DNA from 3 places in the Verrucosispora sp. WMMD1129 genome. Region 2 is predicted to be linked to each of the others. Evidence: riboswitches for the same ligand, from Rfam matches in the RefSeq annotation. Region 2 holds a riboswitch; each other region holds the start of a gene.

Region 1 (5,616 bases), 2.8 Mb from region 2:
GACGGCACGCCGCGGAACGCGCCGGCCGCGCACATGCACGGCTACCTCGGGCGCGAGGGCACCCCGCCCGAGGCGATGCGGGCCATCGGGCGCGAGGAGGTCCGTAGCTATGGTGGCAACGTCCTCACCGGCCGTGTCCTGGCGGTGCGGAAGGAGGACGACGGGTTCCACCTCGCACTCTCGGGCGGGCACGGCCTCGTCGCTCGCCGGGTACTGGCCGCGACCGGCATCGTCGATGAGCTTCCCGAGATCGAGGGCCTCGCTGAGCGTTGGGGTGCTCAGGTGTTCAACTGTCCTTTCTGCCATGGCTGGGAGGTCCGCGACCTGCGGGTCGTGCAGATCGTCACGACGCCGATGGGACTGCACCCGACCCAGCTGATGCGGCACCTGACCGACCAGTTGACCGTGGTGCTGCATGATGCCACGGGGATCGACCCGGCCGCGGTGCAGACCCTCGTCGCCTCCGGGGTCCCGGTCGTCGAGAGTGCGGTGCGCCGGCTAGCCGACGCCGACCCTGACGGGTCACTCGCCGTCGAGCTCGCCGACGGCCGCAGCCTGCCGGCCGACGCGATCCTCACCGGCGCCCGGTTCCGTCCCCGGGTCGAGATGCTCGCCGGGCTGGGTATCGACACCACGGCCCACGCCAGCGGACTCGGCGACCTCGTCGCGGTCGACGCCACCGGACGTACCAGCGTGGCGGGCGTCTTCGCCGCCGGGAACCTGACGGACCCGAGCGCCCAGGTCCTACAGGCCGCGGCGAACGGTAGCTGGATCGGCGCTCAGATCGCCTTCAGCCTCGCGGCCGAGGACACCACGGCGGGTGCTCGCCCGTCCGGCGTCGCGATCGAGTGGGACAGCCGCTACGGGGATCAGGAACGCATGTGGAGCGCCAACCCGAACGGCACACTCATGGCGGAGGCGACGGACCTGCCCGCAGGGCGGGCGCTCGACGTCGGCGCGGGTGAAGGAGCCGACGCCCTGTGGCTGGCCGAACGGGGCTGGCAGGTGACCGCCTCCGACGTCTCCAGCAGGGCACTGGAACGCATCCGGGCCGAAGCGGACCGTCGCGGACTCGACGTTCGTACGCTGCACCGCGACGCCAACGACCCCGCCGCCTTCGCGGGCGAGACCTACGACCTGGTGTCCCTGCAGTACGGTTCGTTCCAGCGCACCCCCGAGCAGCGCGGACTGCGTAACCTGCTCGACGCCGTGGCCGTCGGTGGGACGCTGCTCGTCGTCGGCCACGACCTGACGCCGCTCCAGCAGCCGTCGGATCCCGCCGAGCAGACCCGCATGTACGACCCCCAGGCGTACGTCGGCATCGACGAGATCGCCGCCGAGATCACGGCCTCGGGTAACTGGCGCATCGACGTGCACGAAACCCGGTCGCGCCCCCCGGGAGCGATCAGCACACACCACGTCAGCGACGTCGTACTGCGCGCCGTCCGACTGGACCACCGCAAGGAGTTGTAAGGCCACGCCGAAGGGGTCAGCCGGCGGCCAGTCGTAGTCCGAGCGCGACGAACGCGACGGCGCAGACCTGGTTGACGCGCCGTGACCAGCGGCCGTCAGTTGTCCGTCGGGCGAGGCGTCCGGCGCCCGTGCCGAGGGCGATGTCGACGGTGACCTGCACTTGTATGAAAACGGCGCCGAGCAGAGCCAGTTGTGCGGTGGGGGTCACGCGAGGGCTGCCGTGGAGAGTCCGAGCATCTCAGGACTCCTCGGTGCCGTCGAGCAGGGCACGGCGCAGGGTCAGTCGGTGTTCGCGGCGGATCTGTGCCTCGCGGTAGCGGCGCCGGTCGCCGTCGGTCTGGGGTAGCAGCGGCGGCACCGGGCGGGGGTGGCCGTTGTCGTCGACGGCGACCATGACGAGGTGGGCGGTGGCCACGTCGGTCGGTGGTACGGCGCGGTCCCACCGGTCGGCGGTGACCTTGACGGTGACCTCCATGGAGCTGCGTCCGGCCCAGGTGATGCGGGCGTCGACGTGTACGACGTCGCCGACGCGGACCGCGCGGAGGAAGGCGGTCTCGTCGATGGCGGCGGTGACGGCCGGGCCGTCGGAGTGCCGGGCGGCGACCACGCCGGCGACGGAGTCGATGAGGTTGAGAATGCGGCCGCCGTGGACCGTGCCCATCAGGTTGGTGTGATGCTGGTCCATGATCTGCGACAGGGTCAGGTGGGAGGCAGCCGGTGGTCGGCCGGCGAGAGTTGTCGTGTCGTGCACGGGGCGTCCGTCCTCGGGAAGCAGGCAGGCCACCGACCCGCCAGCGCGCACGTCGAGGAACACGCCGTCACGGCGCGTCACCCGCCCGACCCGCCCGCGAGGTCGACGGCAGCGCACACACCTTGTGTACGCAGCGCGGGCAGGTCTTCGGACTCGTGGGCGCCACCGGACTCGGCCGGTCTCCTACTGGCCGTCGCTTCCCGGGCCTTGCGGCCCAGTGCGTGGTGACGGCTGTCGTTCCCACTCACCGCTGCGGGGCAGTCCCGGACTTTCACCGGGTTCCCTCTTACGACGCCCCACCAGCAACGGCCGGGCGAACCAGCGCCGTCGGTCACCCTATCCCGACCCGGCCGCTCAGCGGGGCGGCCTGGTGCTCGCTGTGAGCTGTCTCCCTCGGCGGTCCACCTGTGCCGGTGGCCGGTTCAGGGGGAGCGGGATGTGCTGGAGCGAGAGCGAGAGCGAGACCGTGGCCACGCCGCGAAGCGGCTACCCATGGTGCACGTACGGTCGCTGATTGACAGTGGCCGTGCGGCGAACGAGACTGGCGCGACAACTGAACAACCGCGTGTGCGTGCGGGGGAAGTCCGGTCGAAGTCCGGCGCTGGCCCGCAACGGTAGGCCGCCGGGAGCATCCCTGGCGGCGAGCCCGATCACCTGCCGTACTCGCGAGTCTCTGCTCCCCACCCGTCGTGGCCCACGGGTCGGAGGCCGGCCCGCCGCAGCATCACGGCGGGCCGGGTCTCGACGACCGCCGGGCCGGAAAGGCGCCAACCGATGGTCGTTCGCCTGGGCCGGCACCGCCTGCTCGCCCTGCTCTGCGGGATACTCGCCGCCCTCACTGTCAGCACATCCACGATCGCCGCACCCGCACAGGCCGGTGCCGTCCGGACGGATGCCGCCGCCGGATGGTTGGCCCGACAGTTGGTCGACGGGGAACGTTTCGAGGTCGTCTTCGACGGGGTCGCGTACCCGGACCAGGGGTTGACCCTGGACGCGGTCTTCGCGTTCGCCGCCGCAGGTGTCGCCGACGACTTCGGCGCTCGGGCGTTGGCCTGGGTGACCCGGCGGGACGTCCGCGACGGGTACATCGGCGACGGTGCCACCGAGGCGTACGCGGGCGCGACCGCCAAGCTCGCTCTCGCCGTCGCGGTTCGCGGCGGTGATCCGACCGACGTCGGCGGTGTGGATCTCATTGCCCGGCTGCGGTCGCTCCAGGACCCGGCTGGCCGGTTCACCGACCGGTCGGCGTGGGGTGACTTCAGCAACGCGTTCAGTCAGTCCTTCGCGATCCTCGCGCTGGACCGGACCGCGCAGGGCGCGCCGGCGGTCGCCGCCGGTTGGCTGGCCGGCACCCGGTGCCCGGACGGCGGCTTTCCGCTGGTGCCGGAGCAGCCGGTCTGTGTCTCCGACGTGGACGCCACCGCCGTCGCGGTGCAGGCGTTGCGGGCCGCGGGCCGCCCGGCTGACGCCGCCGCGGGACTGCGCTGGCTGGTCTCGGTGCAACGCACCGACGGCGGGTTCACCAACGCCGGTGGGGTCGCGAACGCCAACAGCACCGGGTTGGCGGCCCAGGCGTTGCGCGACGGCGGCCGGCCGCTGGCCTGGCTCCGGGCCCGCGTGTTCCTGGCCGATCTTCAGGTCGGGTGTGCCGCCCCGGTCGCCGACCGGGGCGCTGTCGACTTCGACGGTGGTGTCTTCGATCCCGGCACCGCCCCCCGCGCCACCGCCCAGGCTGTTCTCGGCCTGGCCGGCACCGGATTCGCCCGGCTCTCCACCGTCACCGCGACCACCGGCGCACCCACCCTGCCCTGCCGCTGACCGGCCGCAGATTCCGTCCCACCAGAAGGAGTGCTCATGTCCCAGGTCTACGATCCTGTCCGCCGGTGGCTGGCGAGCATCGCGGTGGCGGCTGTCGTCGCCGTCGGGTTGATCGCTGTCGAACCGTCTCCCCGAGCCGCGCAGGCTGCGGCGTGCACCGGGACGACCGGGGTCACGGTGGTGGTCGACTACGGTTCACTCGGCGGCGGCGTGCAGGTGGCGTGCGCCCTCGGTGACCCGGCCACGGGGCTGGCCGCCCTGCAGGGCGCCGGCTTCACGGTGACCGGCACGCAGCGGTGGGGGTTGGCCTTCGTCTGCCGGATCAACGGGAAGCCGACCGCCGCGACCGAACCCTGCATCAACACGCCGCCGGCCAGCGCGTACTGGTCGTACTGGCACGCCTCGGGCAGCGGAGCCGCCTGGACGTACAGCACGTTGGGGGCGACCAGCTACAACCCGGCTCCTGGCACGGTCGAGGGATGGTCCTTCGGCGCCGGCGCGGCACCTAGCATCAGCGCACCCTGACCTGCGTGTAGCCGACACGGGCCGTGGACTGCCGGGTGTCGTCCGCCACCCTGGCGCCGAAAGGCGACCGGGCGGTACGGTGGCGACACCCGGCGCGCCGGGTACCCAACTGAATACGTCCCGTACGGGGGGAAGTCGGTAGAGCCGACGCTGACCCGCAACCGTGAGCGAGACCTGTCTCGCGAGCCGGAATGCCCCGTACAGGACGAGCGGCTTCCACTGTCGAGGTCTACAGGGTGGAGTCCGGGTAACCGAGGTACGGCAACTCGTCGCGGCCACGCGAGCGGATGCCGCCCACCGGTGCCTTCCGGAGCTTTCACCGACCGCTCTGCGAAAGGCACCCCTCATGCGTACGTTCCCGCTCCGGCACGTCGCCGCCGGTCTCGGCGTCGCCACCGCCACAGCGCTCACCATCGTCGCGGCCACCCCCTTCGGCGTGGCCGCCGCGCCGTCGCCGACCCACACCGCCGCCGCTCGCGACGCCGCGACCTGGCTCGCCGGGGAGTACGTCGACGGCGTCCTGCCCGGCCCGTTCACTCCCGAGGACTGGGGGTTGAGTATCGATGGTGTGATCGCGCTCGCCGCCACCGGAGTGGCCAGCTCGACTCGGCAGGCGGCGACGGCGCAGATCGCCGCGCACGTCCGGTCCTACAACAGCTACGACGACTGGGGCATCGAGGGTTTCACCGACGGCGGTGCCACCGCGAAACTGCTCTACGTCGCCTCCGCTGCCGGTGCCGATCCTACCGACTTCGGCGGCTGGGACCTCCGTGCCGAAACCGTGGCCCTGATCGCTGCGGCCGACACCGATCACCAGCACGGCCGAATCACCAGCCGGACCACCGAGGCCACCGGCCCGGACCCCAGCAACACCTTCGATCAGTCCTTCGCCGTGCTGGGTCTGGCCCGCAGCGGCGGCGCACCGCAGGAAACCGTGAACTTCCTCGTCCGGCAGCAGTGCACGGCCGGCGGCTTCCGGCTCTATCCCGACGCCGACGGCGCGCCGTCGCCGTCCTGCGACACCCAGGCCAACGCCACCCTCGACGTCG
Region 2 (5,616 bases):
GGGTCGGAACCCTGGTGAATCTCAGGGATGGTGACTGCCTTTCGGGCACGGCGGCGGACCGCTCCCGGCTCATACCGTCGAGACATGATCGACCTGCTGGAAACCGCGATTACCTCGCCCTGGGTTTACCTTGCGTTGTTCGCGATCGCGACCCTCGACGGGTTCTTCCCGGTCGTGCCGTCGGAAACCATGGTGATCACCGCTGGCGTGTTCGCGGCGAGTGGCGAGCCGAACCTGACGCTGGTCGTCGTCGCCGCCGCACTCGGCGCATTCTGCGGTGACCACGTCTCCTACCAGATCGGGCGTACGGCAGGCAGTGGTTTCATCGACCGGCTGCCATCCGCCAGCCGGCGCCGGACGGCATTCCGGTGGGCCGCGGGCACTCTCGCCAGCCGCGGTGGGCTGCTGCTCGTGGTCGCCAGATACATCCCCGGTGGCCGGACGGCTGCGACCATGACCATGGGCGCCGTACGCTACCCAAGGACCAGGTTCGCGCTCTTCGACGCCGTGGCGGCCACATCCTGGGCCGTGTATTCGGCCGCCGTCGGATACATCGGCGGCGAGGCATTCGGAGACAACAAGCTCCACGGTCTCATGCTCGGCCTCGGTATCGCCGCCGGCACCACGATCATCGTCGAGGTGGCCCGGCACATCCGCCACCGTACGAGCGCGCACTCACCGTCGCCTGGCACAGTCGGTGACCCGCCCCGAGGGCCGCTACGTCTCCGGCCGGATCCCCGCCCGACGACAGGGCAGTCCCCGCACCGAGCGGGCAAACCGCGATGACCTCGCCGGGCGCGAGGCTGCCAGTTGATCGATCTTGACGGGCGGTACCGACCACGAGCCGTGTGGTCGGTACCGCCCGGCCCGGTGCGGTCAGCCCCCGCGCACCTCGGCGGCGGCGGCGACCAGGTGCCGCAGGGACGCCTCGACCTCCGGATAGCCGCGCGTCTTGAGGCCGCAGTCCGGATTGACCCACAACCGGCGGGCCGGCACGGCCGCGACCGCCCGGCGCAGTGCCTCGATCACCTCGTCGCGCGGCGGCACCCGGGGGGAATGGATGTCCCACACCCCGGGTCCGACACCCCGGCCGTAGCCGATCGCGGCCAGATCGTCGAGCACCTCCATGTTGGACCGCGATGCCTCGATGCTTGTGACGTCGGCGTCGAGGGCGTCGATGGCGTGGATCACCTCGCCGAACTCCGAGTAGCACAGGTGGGTGTGGATCTGGGTGTCGTCGGCGACGCCGCCGGTGGTCAGCCGAAACGCTCCGACGGCCCAGTCCAGGTACGCCTTCTGGTTGGCCTTGCGCAGCGGCAGCGTCTCGCGTAGTGCCGGTTCGTCGACCTGGATGACCCGGATGCCGGCGGACTCCAGGTCGCGGCACTCGTCGCGCAGCGCCAGCGCGACCTGGTCGGCGGTGTCCGCGAGGGGCTGGTCGGTACGGACGAACGACCAGGCCAGGATGGTGACCGGGCCGGTGAGCATGCCCTTGACCGGTTTGCTGGTGAGCGACTGCGCGTAGGTGGACCACTCGACGGTCATCGGTGCCTTGCGGGACACGTCACCGTAGATGATCGGTGGGCGTACGCAGCGGGAGCCGTACGACTGCACCCAGCCGTGCTGCGTGGCGGCGAAACCGTCGAGCTGCTCGCCGAAGTACTGCACCATGTCGTTGCGTTCCGGTTCCCCGTGCACGAGCACGTCCAGACCCAGCTGTTCCTGCAACCGGATGACCTGCGCCACCTCCGCGCGCATCCGCGCCACGTAGCCGGCGTCGTCAAGGCTGCCGGCCCGGTGCGCGGCGCGGGCCCTGCGCAGTTCGGCGGTCTGCGGGAACGACCCGATCGTGGTGGTCGGCAGCTCCGGCAGGCCCAGTCGTTCCTGCTGGCGGGCGGCCCGGTTGCGGTATTCACCGCGCTGCCGGTCGGTGGGACGCAGCGCGGCCAGGCGGCCGCGGACGTCGTCGTGACGCCAGGCCGCCGGGGTGGGCGGCAGTGGCGCCGGTAGCGCGGTGGTGCCGTCGCGCAGCGCACGGCCGAGCACGACGATCTCGTCGACCTTCTGCCGGGCGAACGCCAACCGCGCGGACAACCGGGGGTCGAGGTGCGTCTCCGCGGACACGTCGACCGGCACGTGCAGCAGCGAGCAGGACGAGGAGACGGCGACGTGATCGGCGAGCCCGGCGACCGTCGCGCCGGCCGTCACGGCGGCCCGCAGGTCGGTACGCCAGATGTTGCGGCCGTCGACCAGGCCGGCGACGATGGTCTTGCCGCCCAGCGGGCCGGCGGCGGCGAGCCGGTGCAGGTTGCCCGGTCCGGCGACCAGGTCCACGCCGACGGCTTCGACCGGGGTGTCCAGCAGGGCCGGAAGCGCGTCCCCAAGGTCACCGAAGTAGGTCGCCACGAAGATCCGCGGTCGGTGTGCGAGTTCACCGAGTCGGGTGTAGGCGCGACGGAGGGCATCGATCTCGGCGGGGCTGCGGTCGGCGGCGTAGGCGGGTTCGTCCAGCTGCACCCAGCCGACACCCGCGTCCGCCAGGGTGGCGAGAATCCGGGCGTACGTCCGGACCAGGTCGTCGAGCCGGGCGAACGGATCGTCTCCCTTGGCCAGCAGCAGGAACGTGGCCGGGCCGACGAACACCGGTCGGGTGGTGACACCCAGGTTGCGGGCCTCGGCGTACTCGTCCAGCGCCTTCGCCGGGTTGGCCGTGAAGACGGTGTCCGGGGCGATCTCCGGCACCAGGTAGTGGTAGTTGGTGTCGAACCACTTCGTCAGCTCCAGCGCCGGCTCGGCGTCGACGCCGCGGGCCATGGCGAAGTAGGTGTCCAGCGCGGACAGACCCAGCCGGGCGAACCGGTTCGGGACCGCGCCGACAGCGACGGCTGTGTCGAGCATCTGGTCGTAGTAGGAGAAGGTGTTCGACGGGATCGCGTCGAGACGGGCATCGCGCAGCGTCCGCCACACCTGCGCTCGGAGACCGGCAGCGGTGTTGGCCAGCGCCTCGGCGTCGATGGTGCCGGCCCAGTACGCCTCGACAGCCTTCTTCAGCTCACGGTTGACGCCGATGCGTGGATAGCCGAGCACGGTGCTCTGCCCGAATGCGGTACTCACCAAGGGGGTCCTTCCCTCGAAGTGTCCGGCGGACACGGAAGGGGAAGACGGGTACACCTCGGGTACCGGCTTCCGCCCTGGCCCTCCCGAGCGGCCGCCGGCGGCGCACACCGGCGGCGTGCGCAGCACTGGCAGGTCTTCGGACTCGCGGGCATGACACCAGGTCGCCTACTGGCCGTCGCTTCCCAGACCTCACGGTCCAGTGCTTTGTTGACGGCGGTCGTTCCCACTCACCGCTGCGGGGCAGTCCCGGATTCACACCGGGTTCCCTCTTACGACGCCCCACCCACCCGGACGGGACGAACCAGCACCACCGCCATCGTACGGGCCACGCCGCCGGCTGGGCCCGTAGTGCCCGACCTACGGGACTACGGGACGACCGCACGCACCACGCACTGGACCGTGCGGTCTGGAAGCTCTCCGCATGGCCTCACCCGGCCCGCTCGTCAGGACTGCTCAATCTCCGAGAACAACCCCTTGAACGCGACCTGCGTCCCCACGAGCGTGCCGAGGACGTCAGCGGCAGCGGGCGTCGTGACTGCGTCGGAGGCGTCTTCGTAGCTGTCGAAGTAGAGGTCGAGGGTCCGGTAGGCGGGGGTAGCGGTCCCGTCCTCCTTCGGCCACACCTTCGCAGACTCAAGTCGTCGCAGCTTCGGCAGCTTCGCCGCGGTCGCCTGCACGTCCGAGTAGGCACGCTCGAAGTCGTCGGGGTCCGCTGGGTTGTCGATGATGAAAGTGATCTTGGTGGACATGGAAGCCTCCATTTGTCGTTCGTTCTGGGGGCAACGGCTCGGGCTCGCGTTGGCGATACCCGAGCCGCTTCGATCCGGCGTGTACCGCTACGGAGGAGCGCTCGGCTCCCCGTCAGCGGCCGTACGTCTCCAGCAGTCGCAACCAGACCTCGCTGACCGTCGGGTACGCCGGCACCGCGTGCCACAGTCGGTCCAGCGGGACCTCTCCGACGATGGCGATCGTCGCAGCGTGGATCAGTTCCGCGACGTCCGGACCGGCGAGGGTGAAGCCGACGACCACCTTTCGGTCCTCGTCGACGACCATGCGGGCATGTCCCTTGTAGCCGTCGGCCTGCAGGCTGGCTCCGGCGACGGTTCCCAGGTCGTAGTCCACGACCCGAATCCGCAGTCCGGCCGTCTCGGCCGCAGCCGCGGTCAGCCCCACCGACGCGATCTCCGGGTCGCTGAACACCACCTGCGGCACCGCACGCTCATCGGCGGTCGCGGCGTGCCGCCCCCACCTGCCGTCCTCGACCTTCTCCCCCTTCGCCCGGGCCACGATCGCGTCGCCCACCGCGCGCGCCTGATACTTGCCCTGATGGGTCAGCAGCACCCGCCGGTTCACATCACCCGCGGCATACAGCCACCCGCCTCCGCCGACCACACGCAGCGTGTCGTCGACCGCCAGCCAGGCACCCGGCACCAGTCCCACGCGGTCGAGGCCGATGTCCTGAGTGTTGGGCGTCCGGCCGATCGCCACCAGCACCTCGTCCGCCTCGACCCGCTCGCCGTCGACAGTTGCGATGTGGACGATTCCGCGGTCGTCGCGGTTTACGGAAGCGGCCTCCACGCCGAGGCGTACCGACACACCGGCCTCGCGCAACGACTCCGTGACCAACTCGCTGGCGAACGGCTCCGCCGACGGCAGCACACCGTCACGGGCAAGCACCTCCACCGACGACCCCAGAGCGGCGAAGGCGGTCGCCATCTCGGTCGCCACCACGCCGCCACCGATGATGGCGAGCCGACGGGGAACCGACCCGGCCGAGGCAGCCTCGCGGCTGGACCACGGCGCCGCCGCGCGCAGACCCGGAATGTCCGGCAACAGCGCGCTGCTGCCGGTCGCGACGACCACCGCATGCCGCGCGGTCAGCCTGGTCGTGACACCGTCCACGCCGGTCACCTCGACAACGCGGGCGGAAGCGATCCGCCCCTGGCCACGGTGCAGGGCGATACCGGCCGACTCCAGCCAGGAAACCTGCCCGTCGTCCCGCCAATGGGATGCGAAGGAGTCGCGCCGGCCGAGCACCGCAGCCGCATCCAGGTTGCCCGTCACAGCCTCCCGAGCACCCGGCAGTTGGCGAGCCGCCCGCAACGCGGACGCGCTGCGCAGCAACGCCTTGGTGGGCATACACGCCCAGTACGAGCACTCCCCACCGACCAGTTCCCGCTCGACGATGGCGGCGGTCAGCCCGCCCCGCACGACCCGGTCGGCAACGTTCTCCCCGACCGGACCGGCACCGATCACGACGACGTCGTACTCAAGTGAGGTCATGTCAGTTTCCCTTCGCGGCACGGCCGAGACGGACGGCCGCGATCAGGAAGAAGACGGCGCCGGGAATGGCGTAGCCAGCCGCGTTGATCAGCGACGGGTGATCCGCGGCGGCTGCGACGATGAAGGAGCCACCAGCCAGCACCGAGATGCCGCCGCTGATGATCATTGGCCACTGGCCGCCCATCCGCCGACGGGTGACACCTACGATCAACTGGA
Region 3 (5,616 bases), 350 kb from region 2:
TCGAACGGCAGACGCAGGGTGAACAAGGCGTCCTGTAGCCCCATCAGGCCGAGCCCGACCGGACGCCAGCGCGGGTTCGACACCGCCGTCTGCTCGGCCGGGTAATAGTTGATGTCGATCACCCGGTCGAGGAACACCACAGCCGTGCGTACCGTGGCGCGCAGCTTCTCCCAGTCGACACCGTCGGCGGTGACGTGCGCGCCCAGGTTGACCGACCCGAGGTTGCACACGGCCGTCTCGGTGTCGCTGTTGACCTCCAGGATCTCCGTGCACAGGTTCGACAGGTGGATCGTGTTGCCGGGCGCACCGGTCTGGTTGGACAGCCGGTTCGCCGCGTCCTTGAACGTCATCCACCCGTTGCCGGTCTGCGCGAGCGTACGCATCATCCGGCCGTAGAGATCGCGGGCCTTGACCGTCCGGACGGCCTTCTTCTCCGCCGCCCGGTACGCCTCGTCGAACGCCTCGCCGAACAGGTCCGGCAGCTCGGGCGCGTCCGACGGGTCGATAAGCGACCAGTCGCCGTCCGCCTCGACCCGGCGCATGAACTCGTCCGGGATCCAGTTGGCCAGGTTCAGGTTGTGGGTACGCCGGGACTCCTCCCCGGTGTTGTCCCGCAGTTCCAGGAACTCCTCGATGTCCGGGTGCCACGGCTCCAGGTACACGCAGGCCGCGCCCTTGCGCCGGCCACCCTGGTTGACCGCCGCCACCCCCGCGTCGAGCGTCTTCAGGAACGGCACGATGCCGTTGGAGCGGCCGTTGGTGCCCCGGATCAACGCGCCCCGGCCCCGCACCCGCGACCAGGAGATGCCGATGCCGCCGGAGAACTTCGACAGCTTCGCCACCTGGTGGTAACGCTCGTAGATCGAGTCGAGTTCGTCGCGCGGGGAGTCGACAAGAAAACACGACGACATCTGGGTGTGCCGGGTCCCCGAGTTGAACAGCGTCGGTGAACTCGGCAGGTAGGCCAGGCTCGACATCAGCCGGTAGAACCCGATCGCCTCGCCGGGCGTCTGCGACAGCCCGCAGGCCACCCGCAGCAGCCAGTACTGCGGCGTCTCCACCACCAGGCGGGTCTGCGGATGCCGCAGCAGGTAGCGGTCCGCGACGGTACGCAGTCCGAAGTACTCGAACCGCAGGTCACCGTCCGGGTCGACCGCGTCGTCCAGCTTGCGCGCGTTACGGGCCACGAACTCCGCGGTCGCGTCCCCGATCAGCCCCAGGCCGTGCGCGTACCGGATCGATTGGCTGAAGCTGGCCACCTGCTGCCCACGGACCTCCTTGTCCACGTACGCGGCCAGCAGCCGCGCCGCCAGCTTCGAGTACTGCGGCTCCGTACCGATCAGCTCGGCGGCCGTCTGGATGGACAGCTTGTCCAGCTCGGCGGTGGTGGCACCGTCGTACAGGCCGCTGATGGTCTTGGTGGCCACCCGCAGCGGATCGACCTCGTCGAGGTCGGTCACCCACCGCTCCACCGCCCGGACGATCTTGTTGACGTCCACCGGTTCCGTGGCGCCGTCGCGTTTGCGGACCTGCATCACCTGCCGGCGCTGCTCCGACACACCTGCGTCGGAGGCCGGCGCCTCCCGCACGACCGTCACGTCTCTCTCCTCGCGCCGTCTGCTCAGGGCCTCGGACACGCGGGAGGACGCCACGGAATCCGCGCAGGCGGCACGGCCCGTTCATGGCGTCGGCCGTCCCACGCGGCCTGCGGCCGCCGCCCACGAGTGCGGGCGGCGTGCTGGCAGGTCTTCGGACTCGTGGGCGTGCTTACGCGCTCCTACTGGCCGTCGCTTCCCAGGCCGGAGCCCAGTGCTTCGTGACGGCTGTCGTTCCCACTCACCGCTGCGGGGCAGCCCCGGATTCACACCGGGTTCCCTCTTGCCTCGGCCGCCCCGGATGGGCGCCGAACCAGCTACGAGTGACACCATATATGGGTGGCCCACGAACGCAAGACACCAGATGGTGTGTCGGCGTGTCCTGCAACGTGGGTCACATCCTGCTACGCCGGTCCGTGCTTGACCGGTCGCAGGCCGGCCAGCGTACGAAAAGGACGGCGGATGCGACGGGATGCTGATCGTCGGTCACGCCCCGGCGTGGCTACCCGTCCCGCAGGTGCACCGCAGCCACGCGAGGAACCGGGTCGTCAGCTCGCCGGGATCCTCACGCGGCAGGTCGTCCAACGCCGCCGTCAACAAGGCACCCGCGTACATCGACAGGCCCACCCGGTCCCGGCCGTACGCCTCGGCGGCCGTCGCATGCCGGCCACCGGGTGTTGCGCCGGGCCTGGTCGAGCAGGCGTTGCCGGGCGGCCTTCTGCTCGACAGCCTCCCGCCACTGCCCGCCGTCCGCCAGCGGTATCGGCCGCCGCCGCAGCCACCACCAGAACCTGCGCCACCTGCTCACGCCATCACCTCCACCGAAGTTCGGGACGGGGGCGGCGGTACGTGGGGGCGCACCGCCACCACCCACAAGAATCGTGCGATGGCGGTGGGTGCTCAGGGCAGGTGCGAGGCGTCCGGCGCCCTGTCCGGGACGGTTGACGGACAGCTCAGCCGGTGGCGACCGCGAGTGCCTGCCGATATTCCTGCGTCCATGCGGCTTCCCGCTGGTCAGGCGGCAACCCGGCCAACCCGGCCCGCAGGTTGTCGATGCCGGCCGACGTGTCGCCGAGCGCCAGATAGGCCAGCCCGAGACCCATCCTGCTGAACGTGGGCGTCAGCCAGTAGGCCAGGACCGGCGCCTGCTCACGCTCGGCCGCCTCGGTGAGGTCGCTCGCCTCCCCGAGGAGCCCTACCGCTGAGTTCCGGTCGCCGAGTAGCGCAAACCCATGGGCGGCCTGGACCGCGTCGCCGACGCGTTGCAGCGCCGTCGCCCCGGGTGTGTGGTACGCGGTGAGGAAATGGCGCACGATGCCGCGCGGGTTGCCTCGCTGCCGCTCCAGGTAGCCTCGGAAGTTCTCCACCTGCGCCGCGAGCGGGCCACTGTCAACGGCGTCGGCCTGCCTGGCGGCCTCGATCAGCACCTGTATCGCCTCACCGTCGTTGCGGGCTTCCGCGTGCAACCAGCCGACGAACTGCGTCCACTCCGCCACCACCTCGTGCAGTTGGCCGGCGTACGGCCCGGCAGCCCGCTCGGCGAGTTGCTGCATGGTGGACCACTGCGCCACCATCGCCGGCAGTGTCACCGGAGCCGGCAGGACGTCGTCGAGGCGGCGTTGCGCGGCCAGCACCTCGGCGAGCAGCCGCACCGCAGCGGCGTCGAGGCGGGTCGGTTCGGCGAGCACGTACGCCAGGCGGTCATCGTCGTCGGGGGTGGTCACGGTCGGCGCATCGACGACCATCGCGGCCAGCGTCCCGCCGGCCTGCAGGGTGTCGTCAAGGTGCGCGGCGAGTTCTCGGGACGGTCGGGTCCGGCCCGTCTCGAGGTCGTGCACGTAACTCTTCCCGACGTACGCGAGGCGGGCCAGATCACGCAGTGACAGGCCACGGACACGTCGAAGTCGGGCAAGCTCAGCGGGAAACCGTGGGTCAACGATGGTGCGCGCACTCGGCGGCATGACGAAGCTCCCGGGTGAAGGACTGGGCGACGATCTGCTGGCCTCCCACCAGCGAGCCGCCACAATCGACGGTACCCGGCTCCGACACGCAGCGGCCGGATCCGCCGGCCGAGCCGGGCACGTGTCGGCGAGATGGCGAATCGCGCGGACCTGTCGAATTCAGTCAGCGAAGGCGGGATGGCTACGCGTCTTCGTCACCGTCCTGAAACCCAACCGAGGTGGCAGGTCGACGCCGCGCTGTAATCGTCAGAGCATGGTCGCTCGAACGCGCGCGAGGACACGGCGGATCGTCGCCACCCTGGCCGCCACACTGCTCGTGCTGACCGCGCTGACCGCCTGCACGCCAGAGATCAAGGGCATCACCGGCCTCACCGTGGATGCTGACGGCCGACCGCTCGCCGCGCTGGCCTGGTGCGCGGACAAGCCGCCGGACGTGATTGTCCTTGCCACCGAACGCGCGGTCTCGCCCACCCCGTCCGGCGCTCCGGAACCATCCGCGAATTGGCCGAGCTGGCCGGCCTGCAACCAGGATCAGCCATGATCACCGCAATCGTGAACAACGACGAGGTACCGAAGTACGTCTCCCTCGACGAGTTCGCACGCCTCGGCAGGGCCGAGTGCTGACCTCGCTCGGTTCTGCCATCCTGGCCGGGTGAAGCCCAACCTGGAGAGAATCCCGGGGAAGCAGGACCGACTCGCGGAGGAGATCCTCGCCCGCGCGCCGCGACGCATCGAGCAGAGCTTCGTAGGCTCCCTCGACCCCACCAACGCGCTCGCCCTCGGCCGCTACGGTGCCCGCCTCGCCACCCTGGCATTGCGCCAGAACTCCGTCGATCTGCTACGCCGCTCAGTGCTGGCGACCGGCCTCGCCCGATGTCTGGCGTCCGATGACGACCGGGACTTCATGCTGGCTCTGGCAGTGCCGTGGATCGTGGCACAGCAGCTCGGCGAAGCCCCCGTCGAGGTATTCGCCACGGTCGGCGACAGCCTGCCGGACGGGCCGGTCGCCAGACTGGTCCACACCTTCGGTGCCCGTACCGACATCACCCTGGAAGCCTTCGGCTGGGAACTGGTGACGACATCCGACGGCCCGGACTTCCGGCCGGCGTCCTGATCACAGAAGCACCTCGGGAGTGCCGGCTTGCGCCTGGCCGACGGCCTGAGCGATGGCGAGGGTGTGCTGATACTCGCGCCACTGGGCCAATTTGCCGTGGCTGGTCCGCAGTACCCCGATGAACGGCGCCGAGGCGGTGACCCCGGTCGCCGTGTGTGTGCCGACCAGTTCGTACTCGACCACGATCACGTCGGGGTCGCCGGTCTCGTGCACGACCACGTTGCGGCAGCCGCCGCAGGTGACCGCAGCCATGTTCAGTGCGGCGACGACCAATCTGGCGTCGTGGTGGGCGCGCCGGAAGTGGTACGGCGAGTGTATGAACTGGGAGCACGCCAGCACACGCGCAAATGGGGCAATGGGTTGCCTGCGCAGCGCGAAAACAGCACCGGCGTGCCGCCGGACGTTCGTCTATGCTCGCTCGTATTTCCTGCAACTGCCGAGCGGTGGAGAGGGAGAGCCATGTCGGACTGGTTGGACTTGTTGGAACGGGGGTCCTGGTTTGCGGCGATAGCAGGTACGCTGGTCGCTGTCATCGTGGCCGTACAAGCGTCGAACACCTCCTCTAGGATGAAATCGACGCTGGATATGGCGAGGCCCTTTGTCCGCGCGTTGGCGCTCTCCCTGGACAAGCCAGAAATCCTGGCCGCATACGAATCCGAGTGTACGACCGCCAAGGAGATCCTGCGCAAGAAGACGCGCCGCAGGCTCGGTGTGGCAGGAGTGGTACTTGGCATCCCGGCATTTTCGGTAACCGCTGCCTTACTTCTTCCTGAGGTTCCTAATCGCACCGAGATGCGGTTCTCCATCGGCGACGCAGCACAGCAGGAATGCACGACCGGCGGTCTGAACTTCGCAATGCATACCACCTGCACCAATCGCTGGTTCCTTGACTCGCCAGGGCAGGCAATCCAGGCACAGGCCACCCTCTCGGGTCCGGCACGCCAGA

Evidence for each region. A riboswitch is a leader RNA that binds a small molecule or an ion and turns the genes downstream of it on or off. The one in region 2 is predicted to bind cobalamin.
Region 1: another riboswitch for cobalamin. It lies ahead of O7624_RS21820 (prenyltransferase/squalene oxidase repeat-containing protein); the one in region 2 lies ahead of metE (5-methyltetrahydropteroyltriglutamate--homocysteine S-methyltransferase).
Region 3: another riboswitch for cobalamin. It lies ahead of O7624_RS02455 (ribonucleoside-diphosphate reductase subunit alpha); the one in region 2 lies ahead of metE (5-methyltetrahydropteroyltriglutamate--homocysteine S-methyltransferase).

Annotation. Positions count from the first base shown of each region.
Region 1 covers NZ_CP120741.1:4,682,147-4,687,762, forward strand. Annotated here, with positions in the region: gene O7624_RS21805 (FAD-dependent oxidoreductase) at 1-1,473, shown strand, start outside; gene O7624_RS21810 (LysE family transporter) at 1,490-1,681, opposite strand; gene O7624_RS21815 (acyl-CoA thioesterase) at 1,712-2,224, opposite strand; cobalamin riboswitch at 2,345-2,543, opposite strand; cobalamin riboswitch at 2,737-2,901, shown strand; gene O7624_RS21820 (prenyltransferase/squalene oxidase repeat-containing protein) at 2,999-4,042, shown strand; gene O7624_RS21825 (hypothetical protein) at 4,073-4,567, shown strand; cobalamin riboswitch at 4,667-4,783, shown strand; gene O7624_RS21830 (prenyltransferase/squalene oxidase repeat-containing protein) at 4,914-5,616, shown strand, end outside.
Region 2 covers NZ_CP120741.1:883,484-889,099, forward strand. Annotated here, with positions in the region: gene O7624_RS04060 (DedA family protein) at 85-786, shown strand; gene metE (5-methyltetrahydropteroyltriglutamate--homocysteine S-methyltransferase) at 877-3,114, opposite strand; cobalamin riboswitch at 3,227-3,438, opposite strand; gene O7624_RS04070 (EthD family reductase) at 3,561-3,866, opposite strand; gene O7624_RS04075 (NAD(P)/FAD-dependent oxidoreductase) at 3,979-5,400, opposite strand; gene O7624_RS04080 (hypothetical protein) at 5,402-5,616, opposite strand, start outside.
Region 3 covers NZ_CP120741.1:537,099-542,714, forward strand. Annotated here, with positions in the region: gene O7624_RS02455 (ribonucleoside-diphosphate reductase subunit alpha) at 1-1,535, opposite strand, end outside; cobalamin riboswitch at 1,723-1,928, opposite strand; gene O7624_RS02460 (hypothetical protein) at 2,161-2,403, opposite strand; gene O7624_RS02465 (helix-turn-helix domain-containing protein) at 2,549-3,556, opposite strand; gene O7624_RS02470 (hypothetical protein) at 3,810-4,097, shown strand; gene O7624_RS02475 (hypothetical protein) at 4,209-4,670, shown strand; gene O7624_RS02480 (hypothetical protein) at 4,671-4,922, opposite strand; gene O7624_RS02485 (hypothetical protein) at 5,130-5,616, shown strand, end outside.